Regions from separate parts of the Ferdinandcohnia sp. FSL W7-1320 genome, predicted to be linked through region 4. Evidence: predicted binding sites of a transcription regulator. Region 4 holds the regulator's gene; each other region holds the start of a gene.

Region 1 (4,224 bases), 1.1 Mb from region 4:
GAAAAGTATTACTTTATTTACATAATTTAAGAAAATTTTTCAAATAATGTAAGGGTGTCCCTTATTTGCTTAGTAAATAGAGAAAATGTTAGATAGGGGGTGTCCTTGAATCTAAACATAACGGGTTCACATTTTCATAGTATCTTTGTTCAATATTTTGAGGAGGATCAAAATGTTTGGTAAACGATTTGCGATTGTTGCTATTTTAGCAGTTTGTACAGGATTACTCTTTATGGGAGGACGTAATGTCATCGCACATGAACTACCTAGTAACACCGCAACAGAGGAATGGGCATGGCCAGTCATAGGGAGAATCACTGATACATTCGGAACGAGACAGGGGAATCACAAGGGCTTAGATATCGCTGCTCCACTTGGTGATCACATATATACGGTTGAGGAAGGAATCGTGAAAAAATCATATTACAAGGGTTCATATGGGCATGTCGTTTTTATTGAGCATCCTAATGGATATGAGACAGTGTATGCACATTTAAGTAAGCGAAATGTTCAAGAAGGAGAAAAGGTCGTAAAAGGTCAATTAATTGGTCATATCGGTAGTACGGGCAATTCAACAGGTCCACATTTACATTTTGAAGTACATAATGGAGAATGGAATGCTTCTAGAAATAATGCGATTGACCCTCTTTATATGCTAACCGATGAACAAATTCTAGTTCCTACATTAATGGAATTGGAAAAAGAGGGCGTTGAAGTTTCAAAAAAGCTTGAAACCTATACAGTGAGGGCTGGGGATTCATTATCAGTAATTGCGAATAGGGTAGGTTTATCAGTTGAAGAAATCAAAATGTTAAATCAGTTAACAGATGATTTAATTTTTCCAAATCAAATTTTAATTGTCGAAAAATCCTAAATAATTTTGAGCTTTTCTATTCCCCTATAGTGACAAGTTCATGTATAATAAGAAAAACTTTGGGGGGATTCGTTATGCGAACTGATTATCACAATCATTTAGAGCTTGGAACGCTTGAATTAGACTATTTAATGAAGTTTATTGACGAAGCAAAGGTAAAAAAAATTGACCATTTTGGGATTTCTGAACACGCATATCATTTTTATCAGACAAAAGATATTCTGAGTAATCCTTGGGTTGATGCAAGAAGATATTATGACATGAAGGATTATGTAGATTTATTTAAGCTTGCCTGGAAAAATAATATTGATGTAATGATGTCAATTGAAATGGATTATACACCTGGAAAGCATGCAGAAATGGAAAAATTCATTTCTTCTTATGATTTTGATTATGTAATTGGCTCCATTCATTGGGTTGGCGATTTTGGAATTGACCTTGCGGAGTTCCGTGAAGAATGGGATAAAAGGGATCTACATGATACATATACAAAGTATTATGATCAGGTGATTACATTGGCAGAATCAAACCTATTTGATATTATCGGCCATATTGATCTAGTCAAAATTTTTAAATATATTCCTGAAGATGAGGAGTTTCTCCTGCATCAATTTGATCGTGCAACTACCGCATTAGCGAACTCAAAAACATGCGTTGAAATTAGTACAGCTGGATTACGAAAGCCTATTGGAAAGCTTTATCCAGATCCTCGACTACTGCAAATGTGCTTTAACAAAAACATTCCTATCGTCTTGTCATCAGACGCACATCGACCACAGGATGTAGGAGCAGATTTTGATCAAGCAATTGAACTAGCTAAAAGTGTAGGCTACAAAACCTTAATGACATTTGAAAAAGGGGAACGCATTGAAGTTCCACTCGGATAAACGAACGACAAAAAGCAGGCATTGCCTGCTTTTTGCCATTATAAAAAAAGAACCCTAAAACGAAAGGGTTCTTCTTTTAATATAAGGACTATTCAAATTTTAGTGGATCACCGTCGAATGGCTCGTCGGCTACCTTAATGGAATCCGTTGGGCAACCTTCAAAAGCATCGATCATGTCTTCCTCTAATATTTCTGGAATTTCTACAATTCCTTGGTTATCATCAAGTGTTACAAATGCGATTCCGTCATCATCGTAATCGTAGATGTCAGGTGCAGCTGCACCACATGCACCACATGCGATACAAGTTTCTTTGTCAACAATGGTATACTTTGCCATGTGTACTTTACCTCCCAAAAAATCGTTACATGTATAAAATGTATATTTATAGTAGTTCCCCATCCTACTTCCTAATAGCATGGAAACAGCTTCCTCATACTCATTGTATAGCTGTTCACAAAACTTTTCAATAAAAATATATAGTGAGATTGCTTATTCTAAAGGGGTTTTTCTCGTTTGACAAGCATGTTCATAATTCCACACGAAAACATCCCACTTTTCGTTATTATTTGATAAAATAATAGTAACATTCGTTCGACAATTTTCCATCTATTTCGTCGTTTAAAGGGGGGGAGAAACCGTGAACATTACTTATCGTTCAATCTTAATCTTGTATAGTTTGCATAAACTAGATGGTGAACGCACTGTTTATGGGATTCATCACTTGTTGAACGGTAAAAAATCCTCCCAAACGATTGGGGATGCGAATTTATTTGGTCTCACTCCTTTATTCGGTATTCTAAGGCCGATCGGAAGGGAACAGGTTGAGAAGGAAATACAAATCCTTCGTGAACATGCTCTAATTGAAGAAATAACAGCTTCAAGTAATAAATTTACCATTACATCTCTAGGTGAACGTGTATTAAAAAAGGAATTTGAAAACAAACCGATTCCTCCCCATTTAAATGGTTGGAAGCACAATGAACAATCCATCTTACTATGGCGTAGGCTTTCATTGTTAACGCAGGTATTGTCGAATTTAGTAAATGGGAAAAAACAGTATACTCCTATCCAACAAGAGGATTCAATTGTTGACTGGGTAAAAGGATTCTTAATTAAGTATGGACATACTCGATTTACATTATCAGAAGCCATTTACAATGAGGTTTTGTCGGTCCTTGAAATGGTCACAGAGCTTGAATCAACTATTTTTGTCATGAGGCTGACCAGTTCAGCGAGAATTGGCTATACTATCGATCAGATTAGTTCTTTACTTGGTGAGGATGAAATATGGTGCCAGGTTCTCTTTTTACATACCTTACATACAATCATTCATCATCTTGAAATGAATAGGCACAGTTTCCCTCTTCTAGGTTCTATGATCGAGGCTAATCATCAAGAGGAAGTATTGCTAACAGTTTCAACAAAGAAAACGTATCAATTGCTATTACAGGGTAAAACAATCGATGAAATTGGAATCATTCGAAATCTAAAACGGAATACAATTGAAGATCATATTGTAGAAGTTACACATCAAAAACCTGATTTTTCAATTGACCGTTTCGTTACTCACGAGCATCAGCAGCAGATTTTATCTGTATATAAGACATTAAATGTAAAGCAATTACGACCTTTAAAGGAAAAATTGTCAATTGACATCTCGTATTTTGAAATTAGGCTAGTCCTTGCAAGATTTGGTGGTAAACATGGATCTTAATTTAGTTTTAAAAGAAAAATTTAATCATTCTACGTTCCGAGAAGGGCAAAAGGAAATTATAGAAGATATTTTAGCTGAACATGATGTCATGGCCCTCTTACCAACTGGTGGAGGGAAATCACTGTGTTATCAGCTTCCTGCTCAAATTCTCGATGGTAGTGTACTTATCATTTCACCACTTGTTGCACTTATGGAAGATCAGGTTCTTCAAATAAAAAAAATGGGTGAAAAAAGGGTAATTGCCCTTAACAGTTTTTTATCGATCGAAAGAAAACGTAAGGTTATTTCGAGTTTGCACAACTATAAATATATTTTTGCCTCCCCAGAAATTCTCCAGTCAAAATTTATATTAAATCGATTAAAAGAAATTCGTTTTTCTATGTTTGTGGTGGATGAAGCACATTGTATCTCGCAATGGGGACATGATTTTCGTCCAGACTATTCCCGATTGGGCGAGATTCGCCGTGAAATCGGTTCCCCACCTTGTTTAGCGTTAACCGCTACAGCTACAAAAGAGGTTCTAGGGGATATTAGCAGGACATTAAAATTGAATGACCCGAAAATGCACATCCACTCGATCGATCGACCAAATATTGCAATAATGGTGAAAAAGGTTAATTCGATGGAGGAAAAGAAAGATTTGCTCTTGAATTATCTAAAAGATTTGCAAGGGCCAGGAATTATTTATTTTTCAAGTCGACTATGGGCCGAAAATATTGCCCAATTTTTAAAAGATGAAGGCTTTGAC
Region 2 (4,224 bases), 2.0 Mb from region 4:
GCGCGAGTACCTGCAGTTTTGTCCGTTCTGGGTATTCTAAAATACGATCCACCATCTGCTCAACGGTTTGTGATGTAATTTCGATTCCATGGTTAGGACAAACCGGTTTTCCTACTCGAGCATATAATAAACGCAAATAATCGTAAATCTCTGTTACCGTTCCAACAGTTGACCTTGGATTCCGACTTGTTGTTTTTTGGTCAATCGAAATCGCAGGTGAAAGACCCTCAATTGAATCAACATCGGGTTTATCCATTTGGCCTAAAAATTGACGTGCGTATGCAGAAAGTGACTCGACATAGCGCCGTTGTCCTTCTGCATAAATGGTGTCAAATGCAAGGGAAGATTTTCCTGAACCAGATAGACCAGTCACGACAACTAGTTGATCTCTCGGAATCGTAACATCTATATTTTTTAAGTTATGGGCCCTTGCTCCTTTGACGACTATTTTATCCAATGCCATGTTTGTGTCATCCTTCCGCTTTTAACTCCAAAATTAAATCACGTAATTCAGCTGCTCGTTCAAAATTAAGTGCTTTTGCAGCTTCCTTCATTTCATTTTCCATTTCAGCAATTACTTGATCGCGTTCCTTCTTCGATAATCCAGTTAACTTAGGTACTGTTTCATAGGTTTCTGTATCTTCAGCTGCAGTTGTAGCACGAATGACATCGCGAATATCTTTTTTAATAGTCTGTGGCGTAATACCATGCTTTTTGTTATATTCCTCTTGCATTTCACGACGACGTTTTGTTTCATTAATCGCAATTTCCATTGAGTTCGTTATCTTATCTGCATACATGATTACTCTACCATTAGCATTTCGAGCGGCACGACCAATAGTTTGAATGAGTGAGCGTTCCGAACGCAGGAACCCTTCCTTATCCGCATCCAGAATGGCAACAAGTGAAACTTCAGGAATATCCAGTCCTTCACGAAGCAGGTTAATCCCTACTAGTACATCATGTTTACCCATACGTAGATCACGAATAATTTCAATCCGCTCTAGTGTTTTTATTTCTGAATGCAAATAGGTTACCTTAATCCCAACGTCCTTCAAGTAATCTGTTAAATCCTCAGACATTTTTTTCGTTAAGGTAGTAATCAGGACTCGTTCATTTTTGTTTACACGGTCTTGGATTTCACCTAATAAATCATCAATTTGACCTTGAATTGGTCGAACTTCAATAATTGGATCAAGTAATCCAGTTGGACGAATAATTTGTTCAACCATTTCGTCTGTATGCTCGATTTCGTAAGGTCCAGGTGTAGCAGAGACGTTAATGATTTGATTGATATGTTTTTCGAACTCCTCAAAACGCAAAGGGCGGTTATCCAATGCTGATGGAAGACGGAAGCCGTGATCAACCAGTACTTGTTTCCTTGCCTGGTCACCATTAAACATGCCTCGAATCTGAGGCAATGTAACGTGCGATTCATCAACGACAATTAACAAATCCTCTGGAAAATAATCCATTAAAGTATAAGGTGTTGAACCTGGCGGGCGTAAGGTTAGATGACGTGAATAGTTCTCAATACCTGAACAAAAGCCCATTTCACGCATCATTTCAAGATCATAATTTGTCCGTTGTTCAAGACGTTGTGCTTGTAATAATTGACCATCTTCACGAAGTTCAGCTAAACGTTCTTCTAGCTCTGCCTCAATATTTTTGATCGCAATTTGCATTTTTTCTTCACGGGTTACGAAGTGGGATGCCGGGAATATCGCAACATGCTCACGTTCACCCAGTATTTCACCAGTTAAGGCATCAACCTCACGAATCCGATCAATTTCATCACCAAAAAACTCCACGCGAATACAGTGCTCATCACGTGAGGCGGGGAAAATTTCAACAACATCCCCTCTTACACGGAAGGTTCCGCGACGAAAGTCAATATCATTTCGTTCATATTGAACATCGACTAATTTGCGTAAAAGCTCATTTCTCTCGATTTCCATTCCCGTTCTTAATGAAACAACAAGTTCCCTATATTCCTCAGGAGAACCCAAGCCATAAATACAAGATACACTGGCAATAATGATGACATCGCGTCGTTCAAAAAGTGAAGATGTTGCAGAGTGTCGTAATTTATCAATTTCATCATTCACACTTGAGTCCTTTTCGATATATGTATCAGATGATGGAACATATGCCTCTGGTTGGAAGTAGTCATAATAACTAACAAAATATTCAACAGCGTTATTTGGAAAGAACTCTTTAAACTCACTATAAAGCTGACCTGCCAATGTTTTATTGTGGGCAATGATAAGTGTCGGTCGATTTACTTCCTTGATCACATTCGAAATCGTAAACGTTTTTCCTGTACCCGTAGCACCTAATAAGGTTTGAATTTTTTTGCCAGCTTTGATTCCATCAACAAGCTGTTGGATTGCTCGTGGTTGGTCACCCTGTGGTGAATACTTTGAGATTAACTCAAATTGATCCTTCATTTACGTTCCTCCCATCCATTCTTTTGTTTTTATGTAATTTTCCACTGACTTTTTCTTGATAGAAATATTGTACCACAAACTGACCTAAAACAAACAAAAATACGAACTGATATTCGATTTTTTATTTATTGAAATATAGTTTCTAAGAAAATATAACATACTATAATTTGGTAAATAGGTTTACTTTGAAGGAGATTTATATGATAAAAGGTGATCCTTTATTTAATTTTTTTATTCATTGAGGGGCAAATAGAAGTGTCGAGATTAAATAAAAGCATTTTTCAGTGTAGAGAAGTTTGATAAAAATCGAAGGAGTTTCAAAGACGAAAGTCCTTCATCAACTCGATGAAGGACTTTATTTTCCCGCTCTTTTTCCCATATTTCTCGCATACATGAACCCTGCACCCAACGATAGAATATCCGCAGCGATGATAATCGCAGAATCGGCATATCCTTTATAAATAGACGCAACGATAAGGGCAACCACTAGTAAAAACCCCACATAATGGTTATAGGTCACTCTTGTAAAGAAAACGACGAGTACACCAGGAAGGATGAGCGCCAGCAATAGTTTTAATAGCATTAAAATTCGTATCCTTTCAATTTCATATCTTCAATATAGCAAATCAAATTAAGGAATTCACGTGATTACTCCTGCTATTTAAACAATTCCGGATAGAATCCTTTAGCCAATGTTTCAACTGCATACGCCATACGGTTTCCTGGTAATACACTCTCTAATGAAATAACGACAAACTTTTCATTTTTAACACTTTCAAGTTGTGAAAGTGCTGGGTCATTTTTGATATCCTTTATTTTTTGCTCAATCGAAGGAGCGTCATAATCGTGAATCAGAATGACATCTGGCTGCCTTGCAAGTACTTCTTCGTAGCTAACTGTGGTCCATTGTTTGTCTGTGATATCATTAAAAATATTTCGGCCGCCTGCTAGCTCTATTAATAACGTTTCAAAGTTTGTTCCACCCGCGGTGAAAATGCCATTCCCCCCACTATCATATACTAGTACATCAATCGGCTCATGATCGGCCAGTTTCTCCTGTACACTAGTAATTCGTGCCTTTTGTTCTTCAACAAATGACTCCGCTCGATCTTCAATGTCAAAGATCATAGCGATATCACGTATTTCCTGATAAATCTCGTCCATTGTTGTGGCTTTATTCATATATACGTTGATTCCATAGCTTTCAAGCTCATCCACGTCTAGACCTTCACTACCAAATTCCCAATCAATGCCGTAAATAAAATCTGCCCCACTCGTTATCACAGCTTCCCTTGTTGCAGATCCGTACGTAAGCTCTGGAATCTTCTCATAATCGTCCTTGTATTCAGGCAAAGCACCGCGGCTATGATTGTCCAAGCTGTTTCCAATTATATAATCAGAGAGTCCTAATGCAATAAATAATTCGGTTGCATTCGGTCCTAGGGTTAATACTTTCGAAGGTTTCTCAGTAAATTCTATTTCTCTCCCATAGTTATTAATGACTAGAGCTTCTTTAGATTTGGTAACGGAGCCGTTCTCTGTATTAGAGCCACATCCTGTTAATACCAAAACAAGAATCCCAGCCAATAGCAAAACTACTTTTTTCATTTAATTATCTCCTTCTAACAAACTGACAGGTAAATAGGTAATCGTCACTTTTTTCGTAGTTGGATGAATCGCTACATCAGACCTGACCCCGTAGATTTCGTATATCGATTGAGACGTTAATACTTCTTCAGGCGTCCCTGCCATCAAAATACGCCCATCCTTAACA
Region 3 (4,224 bases), 1.6 Mb from region 4:
AAATGAATTGGGTATTTCAGGTGTTAAAGTTACTGACTCAGGTTTAGCATCAGATACTTATACTATAACTACAAATAATGCTGCTGAATTAGCAGCAGATGTTAAAACGAATACAACTGGTTTAGATGCTAGCAGTGATTTTGCAATGACAGCTACAAGTGATATTGCAGGTTTAGAACTAGGTAATTACACATTAAAAGTGTCAGATGCTGCAGGTGGAAAATTTGATTTCTCATTAGTTGATGAAAATGGAACAGAAGTTGCTAAAGCAGCGGGTGTAGATTTTAACGACGTTGCTGGAGATAGTACAGCCGATGATGCTGTTCTTCAAAGCACAGATGGTAAAAAATTCACAATTTCAGCTGGTTCATCTACTGTACAAGCTGGTGAAATGACATTTAACTTAAATGCAACTTATGCTACAGCAGCAGATGACTTTTCAATTACAAATACTGCAGGAACAACTACCTTTGAAAGTAATGATAGCCTAACTATCAATGATAGTGATTTTGAAGCAGGTGGGTTATCATTTAAGATGACCACCGATATTGCATTAGCCACTGGTGATACAGAAGTAGTAACTTCAAACAGTTCTTTGTCTATGCATATTGGTGCTAATGAGAACCAAACAATGAAAGTTGATATCAATAAAATGGACACTGAAATCCTAGGCATTAAAGATATTGATGTTACAACTCAAGCTGGTGCGGAAACTGCGATTACAGCAATTAATGATGCTATTACAAGTGTTTCGGCTGAGCGTTCTAAACTTGGTGCCTTCCAAAACCGTCTAGAACACACAATAAACAACCTAGGTACGTCTTCTGAAAACCTAACTGCTGCGGAATCTCGTATCCGTGACGTAGATTATGCTTTAGCTGCTTAAGCAGTGACAAGCACAGTCGTCCTAGCTGGTAACGGCTAGTGATTATGATCGGGTGAATTGCTGGAAAACCCTTAGAGCTTTTCTTACCACAACGTAGTTGGAAACGACATGCGTGATGGTTTGAAAAAAGAAAAGATATGGGCAATCAGCAGCCAAGCTCCTGTCTCGAAAGAGTGGAGAAGGTTCAACGACTAGGATAGACCATCTAAGGCAAATGCTATGATGATGAAATCCATAGGTGAAACAATGTACATCAGCATTGTGAATCCGTAGTGCCCGACCCCTACTAGATTGCTAGAGGGTGAAGATATAGTCTAGTCATTTGTGAAAGCAAATGTTCGCACGATGGCGAAAGAAATGATGAACCAAACTAAGAATTCTATTCTTTCTCAAGCAGCACAAGCAATGTTGGCTCAATCTAATCAAATGCCTCAAGGAGTATTACAACTCTTGAGATAATGATTGAAGGGCGTCTAGCTTGGTAACGAGCTAGAGTATAACTGGGTGAATTGCTGGAACTTCCTAAAGCCTCATCAACCACAACGTAACTGGAAACGGTAAACGTGAAGGTGTGAAAATGATGTAGATGAAACAATGGATAATCAGCAGCCAAGCTCCTGTGAGGAAACTCTGGAGAAGGTTCAACGACTAGGGAAAACGGTCTAAGGCGAGAGCTATGACTATGAATCTCGTAGGGCAGCAAATTCTGTTCGAAGTGCCCAGCTCCATAAAGATTATGGATGAAGATATAGTCTATTCTGTCATCGAAAGATACAGTCGCAAAGCAAGCGAACCAACAACCACAAGGAGTTCTACAACTTCTTCGTTAATAAATTTTCATTAAAGATGGCTACCATTAAAGGCGGCCATCTTTTCTTAATTCTTTTAATTTGTAAACTATTGACCAATAAGATCTATTTAAACATTCTGCTATACCCCTGTCTTTTTCTCCATTCAATTTCAGCTGAACTATTTTTTGAATTTCAGTTTCTGTATAATTCTTATTCCTATCACTATTGGAGGAAAGAACTTTATAACCTGGATATTTTTTTTGATAGATTTCTGTTTCTTGTTGAAGCCGCCACTCCCAGTTAGTTTTATAGTACATACTTTGGCAAGTAGCGGTGATTGGGGATATTCTTTTTAGAAAATCGTATGTAATATCTGTTGAAGTGAACCTTAAGATGTGGCCATATCCATCTCCGCGTTTGTTAATTGAAAATTTTATTTGAAAGGTTTTTTGAATATGATTATTAAGTATTTGTAATTGGTCAAGTTGAAAGTTTTGCAAATACAGAAATACATTTGGAGTTAAATATATAATCTTTTTATTGTGGTTTATTCTTGAGGTAATTGAGAGAGTTCCATCGTCCATGTAAATAATAGCTAAAAAGTGTAAAAGTGTACACTTAGATAATAATTCAATTGGTATAACTTTTTCTCCAGAAGGATTGTAGAAATGCGGATATAATTCAGTAAATAGAGGCAGTGATTTTGACCTTAATGTATTGCTCTTAGGTGTGATGTACAATAAATCAGGAATATATGACATCTTCCATTTTCGATAGTCTATTTGTTTGATACCAAAATGTTCACGGTAACTATTATTTTTACTTCTGGAGCCTTTATACAACTTTGTTATTTCACCATCTCCAATAATACTTCCAATTAGTACATTTTGTTGAATATCTGTAAGATTGTAAAAATCCATCGTATCCCCTCCCTGTACATATTATACCAAACGTACGTTCCCTGTATAAGAGGTAAATTAAAATAATGTAGAACATAATGAAGTTAGCTTAATATTTTTTTTATCATACCGATATAACTAATAAAGGCCAGTTCATTTAGGAGGAAATTAAATGTCGATCGATAAAGTCTCTTCTGGCACAACGATGAACTTCAACACAGACTATACTCAATCAAAAAAATCATATGAATCTGAATTCAAAGGGGCTACCCTGAGTGACACGGAACCAACCCTTTCGTCCCAAATATACTCAAAAGATAACGTCCAACAGGTCATTGATAGCCTTAATAAATTTTTAGAACCAAATAATACTTCCTTAAAGTTTGAGCTTCATGAGCAATTAAACGAATACTACGTGACAATTGTGAACAACGATACACATGAAGTAGTACGTGAAATCCCTTCAAAGAAAATACTAGATATCTATGCTGCAATGACTGAGTTTCTTGGTTTTGTGGTAGATAAAAAGATTTAAAGGTGGTGAGCACCCATGAATATGAGAATTGGTGGATTGGCAAGTGGAATGGATATTGATCAGATTGTTACTGATTTAATGAAGGCTGAGCGTATTCCGTTAAACAAGCTCAATCAACAAAAACAAATCTATGAGTGGCAACGTGATCAATATCGTGATATGAATAAATTGTTGGCTGAACTTGATACGATGGCATTTGATATGACATTGCAACGAACTTATCAAACGAAAACAGCAATTAGTTCGAATCCAAGCGCTGTTACAGCAACTGCAAGTACTGCAGCATCGAATGGTAATTATAAAATTAAAGTAGACCAGCTAGCAACAGCCGCAACACGAGTTAGTCAAACTGGGATTTCTGCTACTGGTACAAAAATTGACCCAAATAAGGCATTAAATACACAATCCTTTGCTGGTGGAAATGATTTTAGTGATTTTACAATCGTCACATATAATGAGGATGGCACAAGAAAAGAACCTGTAACGTTTGAAATTGATCCTAGTAAAGATACACTAAATACTGTTTTAAAAAAGATTACAGATTCCGATTTAGGAGTGCGTGCATTCTATGATAGTACCTCTGATAAGGTGGTCCTTGAACGTACAGTTACTGGTGATTTTAATAAAACAGAAGATAATACAGAATTTTTAGGAGCAGAGATTGGGTACAACGGTACTACGGCTAGCTTCTTAGCGAATACATTACAAATAAAAGCTGGTAATCAGGATCCTGTAACAGGTAATTGGACAAAAAATGAAACTGGCGGTACCAATGCGAAATTCACTTATAATGGTGTCTTGACGGTTGAGCCAACTAAAAATGAATATACAATAAACGACCTTACATTGAAATTCAATGCAGTTACTACTGGCGAAGAGACCATTACAGTTTCTCAAAATACCGAAGATGCCTTTGATAAAATCGTTAAATTCGTTGATAAGTACAATGAAGTCATTGAAAAAATTAATAGTAAACTCGGTGAAACCCGATACCGAGATTATCATCCGTTATCCGATGAAGAACGCGAAGGAATGAGCGATAAGCAAGCTGAAAAATGGGACGAGATGGCTCAAAGTGGCTTATTGAGGAACGATTCTATTTTATCCAGTGGC
Region 4 (4,224 bases):
CTTACAACTAGGTTTGGGGAGGAAACACAATGTCCAAATATACGAAAGATGATATTTTTCGTTTAGCAAAAGAAGAGAATGTAAAATTTATTCGTTTACAATTTACAGATATTCTTGGAACAATTAAAAACGTTGAAATTCCCGTAAGTCAATTAGAAAAAGCATTGAGCAATAAAATGATGTTTGATGGCTCTTCAATCGAAGGCTTTGTTCGTATCGAAGAATCAGATATGTACCTATATCCAGATTTAAATACATGGGTAGTTTTCCCGTGGACTGCAGAAAAAGGGAAGGTTGCTCGTTTAATTTGTGATATTCATAATGCGGATGGTACTCCATTCGAAGGGGACCCTCGTAACAACTTAAAGAGAGTCTTGAAAGAAATGGAAGAACTAGGATTTACGGATTTCAATCTTGGCCCTGAACCTGAGTTTTTCTTATTTAAGTTAAATGAAAAAGGTGAACCAACTCTTGAACTTAACGATAATGGTGGTTACTTTGACTTAGCGCCAACAGACCTTGGTGAAAACTGCCGCCGTGATATCGTATTAGAGCTTGAGGAAATGGGATTTGAAATTGAAGCTTCTCACCATGAGGTTGCACCTGGACAACATGAAATTGATTTTAAATACGAGGATGCTTTAACAGCGTGTGATGAAATTCAGACTTTTAAGCTTGTTGTAAAAACAATTGCTCGTAAACATGGTTTACATGCAACCTTTATGCCAAAACCATTGTTTGGAGTAGCGGGTTCAGGAATGCACTGTAACCTATCATTATTCAAAGGCGCGGAAAATGCATTCTTTGATCCTAATGCGGATCTACAATTAAGTGATAATGCTAGACATTTTATTGCAGGTATTTTAAAGCATGCGCCTAATTTTACAGCTGTTACAAATCCAACTGTAAACTCATATAAACGACTAGTACCTGGTTATGAAGCACCTTGCTATGTGGCTTGGTCTGCTCAAAATAGAAGTCCACTTGTTCGTATCCCAGCTTCACGTGGTTTAAGCACACGTGTCGAGGTGCGTTCAGTTGACCCGGCAGCAAACCCTTATATGGCAATGGCTGTACTATTAGCTGCAGGATTAGATGGTATCAAAAACAAATTGACACCACCAGCACCTGTTGACAGAAACATCTATGTGATGAATAAAGAAGAGCGTAATGAAGCGGGCATTGTGGATTTACCACCAACTTTATCTCTTGCATTGGATATGCTTAAGCAGGATGAAGTGTTAATCAAAGCATTAGGCGGACATCTGTTCGAACACTTTATTGAAGCAAAAGAGATCGAATGGGATATGTTCCGTACCCAGGTTCATCCATGGGAGAGAGAGCAATACATGACTATGTATTAATAAATGAACCCTTAACACGTGGATGTGTTAAGGGTTTTTTTGCTAATAAAAAAGGAACATTTCATTTAGAAATGTTCCTTTTTTAGATTAATGAATTGTACGGTATACGCCAATAACTTTTCCTAATATGACTACGTTTTTAAGGATGATCGGTTCGAGCATTGAGTTTTCCGGTTGCAAGCGGATATGATCTTTTTCCTTAAAGAAACGTTTTACAGTCGCTTCATCTTCCTCTGTCATTGCAACAACAATATCCCCATTGTTAGCTGAATGCTGTTGTCTAACAATCACATAGTCTCCGTCAAGAATCCCCGCTTCGATCATACTATCTCCCATTATCTCAAGCATAAAAATTTGGTCATCATGGGCAGCAAAACGATCAGGTAATGGGAAGTACTCTTCAATATTTTCCACAGCTGTAATTGGTTGTCCTGCAGTAACCTTACCTATGACTGGGACATTCACAACGTTTGCAGTTGGAATTGTTTCATTTTCGTCAACTTGTAAAATTTCAATCGCGCGAGGTTTAGTAGGGTCTCTTCGAATCAAGCCTTTGCTTTCTAGTCTGGACAAATGTCCGTGTACTGTTGAACTTGATGCTAAACCAACAGCCTCCCCAATTTCCCTTACGGAAGGTGGGTAGCCCTTTTCTTTAACTTCTTGTTTTATGTAATTCAATATATCCTGCTGTCTTTTAGAAAGCTTCGTTGTCATCTTCGCTCATCCCCTTGCACTTATATTATATATGTATTTAAATCTTCTCTTCGATCTCACTGTTCAGGTGACCTAGTAAATTCGACAAATACCGAATTTCTTAAGTTGAGTATAGCATGTTTTACTAGATTATACAAACATAAGTTCGAATTTTTGTTGACACAAAACAAATGTTCGGTCTATAATAGAAATATAAAATACGAACAAACATTCTATAGGAGTGAAATAAAGATGTTAAGGAAATTACAAGGCGGATTTATCTATTATGTACTATTTGTTTTATTAAGTATGGGAATGGTTATTATTAGTGCAAGCTAAATGCGTAATGTGGATGACTTGTAAAATATCTTTTCATCTAGTACTATGAACTATGATTTAGAAAAGAATAAACAAGGAGTAATAATTATGCTTTCAAAAGATAAAATCAATCGGATCAATGCTCTTGCAAAAAAAGCGAAGACAGTTGGTCTTACGGATAAAGAAAAAGAAGAACAGCAAGAGCTTAGACAAGAGTACCTACGTGTTTTTAGAAGTTCAATGACTAATACATTACATTCTGTAAAAGTTGTTGATCCAGAGGGTAATGATGTAACCCCAGAAAAACTGAAAAATAGTAAGCGGAAAAGATTGCATTAATAAAGAATACATAGATTTCTATGTATTCTTTTTTTTTGTGCATACTATCAATGAAGAACTGCTATGTTTTATGTTAGTTCGTTAGAAACTCTTGAAAGGATGTTTATTTTTATGACACAATCACTAACAGACTTGTCGATAGCGTCAATTCGAACACTTTCTATTGATGCTGTTGAAAAGGCAAATTCAGGACACCCAGGTATGCCAATGGGAGCAGCACCCATGACATATGCTTTATGGACTCGACATATGAAACATAACCCGAAAAACCCACATTGGTTCAACCGTGATCGATTTGTTTTATCTGCGGGACACGGCTCTGCATTATTGTACAGTATGTTACACCTATCTGGTTACGACTTAACAATTGATGACTTAAAGCAGTTTCGCCAATGGGGCAGTAAGACCCCTGGGCATCCTGAGTATGGCCACACGGCAGGTGTCGATGCAACTACTGGCCCACTCGGCCAAGGTATTGCTATGGCTGTTGGAATGGCGATGGCAGAACGCCATTTAGCGGGTGTCTATAATAATGACTCAATTGAAATTGTTAACCATTATACATATGCCATTTGTGGTGATGGTGACCTGATGGAAGGTGTATCAGGTGAGGCTTCATCATTAGCAGGACATCTAAAATTAGGTCGACTAATTGTTTTGTATGATTCTAATGATATTTCCCTTGATGGTGATCTTAATCAAGCGTTTTCAGAATCTATCGAACAAAGGTATAAGTCCTATGGCTGGCAATATCTACGTGTTGAGGATGGGAATGATGTAGAAGCGATTGATAAAGCGATTGAGGAGGCTAAAGGAGATTTAGCACGTCCAGCTCTCATTGAAGTTCGAACGACAATTGGTTATGGTTCTCCAAACCGAGCTGGAAAGTCAAAGGCACACGGTGAACCATTGGGAGCCGATGAATTAAAATTAACGAAGGAAGCGTATAACTGGACGTTTGAAAATGATTTTCACATTCCAAGTGAGGTCTATACTCATTTTGAGGAAACAGTAAAAAGAAATGGTGAACAAAGTGAACAAGAATGGAATCAAATGTTCAGTCGATACAAGGAGACTAACCCAGAACTCGGGAAGCAGTTAGAAATGGCAATAGAGGGTAGACTTCCTGATGGCTGGGAGAACACGCTACCAGTTTATGAGGTGGGTAAGAAGCTAGCAACCCGAGCATCTTCTGGTGAAGCATTAAATGCAATAGCAAAGAGTGTACCGCAATTCTTTGGCGGTTCAGCTGATTTAGCGGGATCAAATAAAACAATGATTAATGGTGCTGCTGACTTTATGCCTAAGGATTACAGTGGTCGGAATATATGGTTTGGAGTACGTGAGTTCGCAATGGGTGCTGCTTTAAATGGGATGGCTCTTCATGGCGGTGTGAAGGTATATGGGGGAACATTCTTTGTATTCTCCGATTACTTACGACCTGCCATTCGATTAGCTGCTTTAATGAAAGTTCCTGTAACCTATGTATTTACTCACGATAGTATCGCGG

Evidence for each region. The regulator LexA, encoded in region 4, represses DNA repair genes until DNA is damaged. The targets are predictions, from matches to a motif close to CGAACATATGTTCG.
Region 1: the regulator LexA is predicted to act here: its motif matches at 2,343-2,356, upstream of NST91_RS09995 (4Fe-4S domain-containing protein).
Region 2: the regulator LexA is predicted to act here: its motif matches at 2,553-2,566, upstream of uvrB (excinuclease ABC subunit UvrB).
Region 3: the regulator LexA is predicted to act here: its motif matches at 2,625-2,638, upstream of NST91_RS22710 (DNA endonuclease).

Annotation. Positions count from the first base shown of each region.
Region 1 covers NZ_JBBPAM010000001.1:1,986,387-1,990,610, forward strand. The annotation lists gene NST91_RS09985 (peptidoglycan DD-metalloendopeptidase family protein) at 173-874, shown strand; gene NST91_RS09990 (histidinol-phosphatase) at 949-1,761, shown strand; gene NST91_RS09995 (4Fe-4S domain-containing protein) at 1,850-2,098, opposite strand; gene NST91_RS10000 (YpbB family protein) at 2,400-3,476, shown strand; gene NST91_RS10005 (RecQ family ATP-dependent DNA helicase) at 3,466-4,224, shown strand, end outside.
Region 2 covers NZ_JBBPAM010000001.1:1,052,251-1,056,474, reverse strand. The annotation lists gene uvrA (excinuclease ABC subunit UvrA) at 1-463, opposite strand, end outside; gene uvrB (excinuclease ABC subunit UvrB) at 471-2,450, opposite strand; gene NST91_RS05405 (DUF2198 family protein) at 2,806-3,033, opposite strand; gene NST91_RS05400 (ABC transporter substrate-binding protein) at 3,108-4,058, opposite strand; gene NST91_RS05395 (ABC transporter ATP-binding protein) at 4,059-4,224, opposite strand, start outside.
Region 3 covers NZ_JBBPAM010000001.1:4,680,907-4,685,130, reverse strand. The annotation lists gene NST91_RS22720 (flagellin N-terminal helical domain-containing protein) at 1-886, shown strand, start outside; partial or broken gene NST91_RS22715 (flagellin) at 1,232-1,345, shown strand; gene NST91_RS22710 (DNA endonuclease) at 1,743-2,597, opposite strand; gene flaG (flagellar protein FlaG) at 2,749-3,111, shown strand; gene NST91_RS22700 (flagellar hook-associated protein 2) at 3,127-4,224, shown strand, end outside.
Region 4 covers NZ_JBBPAM010000001.1:3,068,890-3,073,113, reverse strand. The annotation lists gene glnA (type I glutamate--ammonia ligase) at 30-1,364, shown strand; gene lexA (transcriptional repressor LexA) at 1,452-2,078, opposite strand; gene NST91_RS15215 (DUF896 domain-containing protein) at 2,484-2,714, shown strand; gene tkt (transketolase) at 2,826-4,224, shown strand, end outside.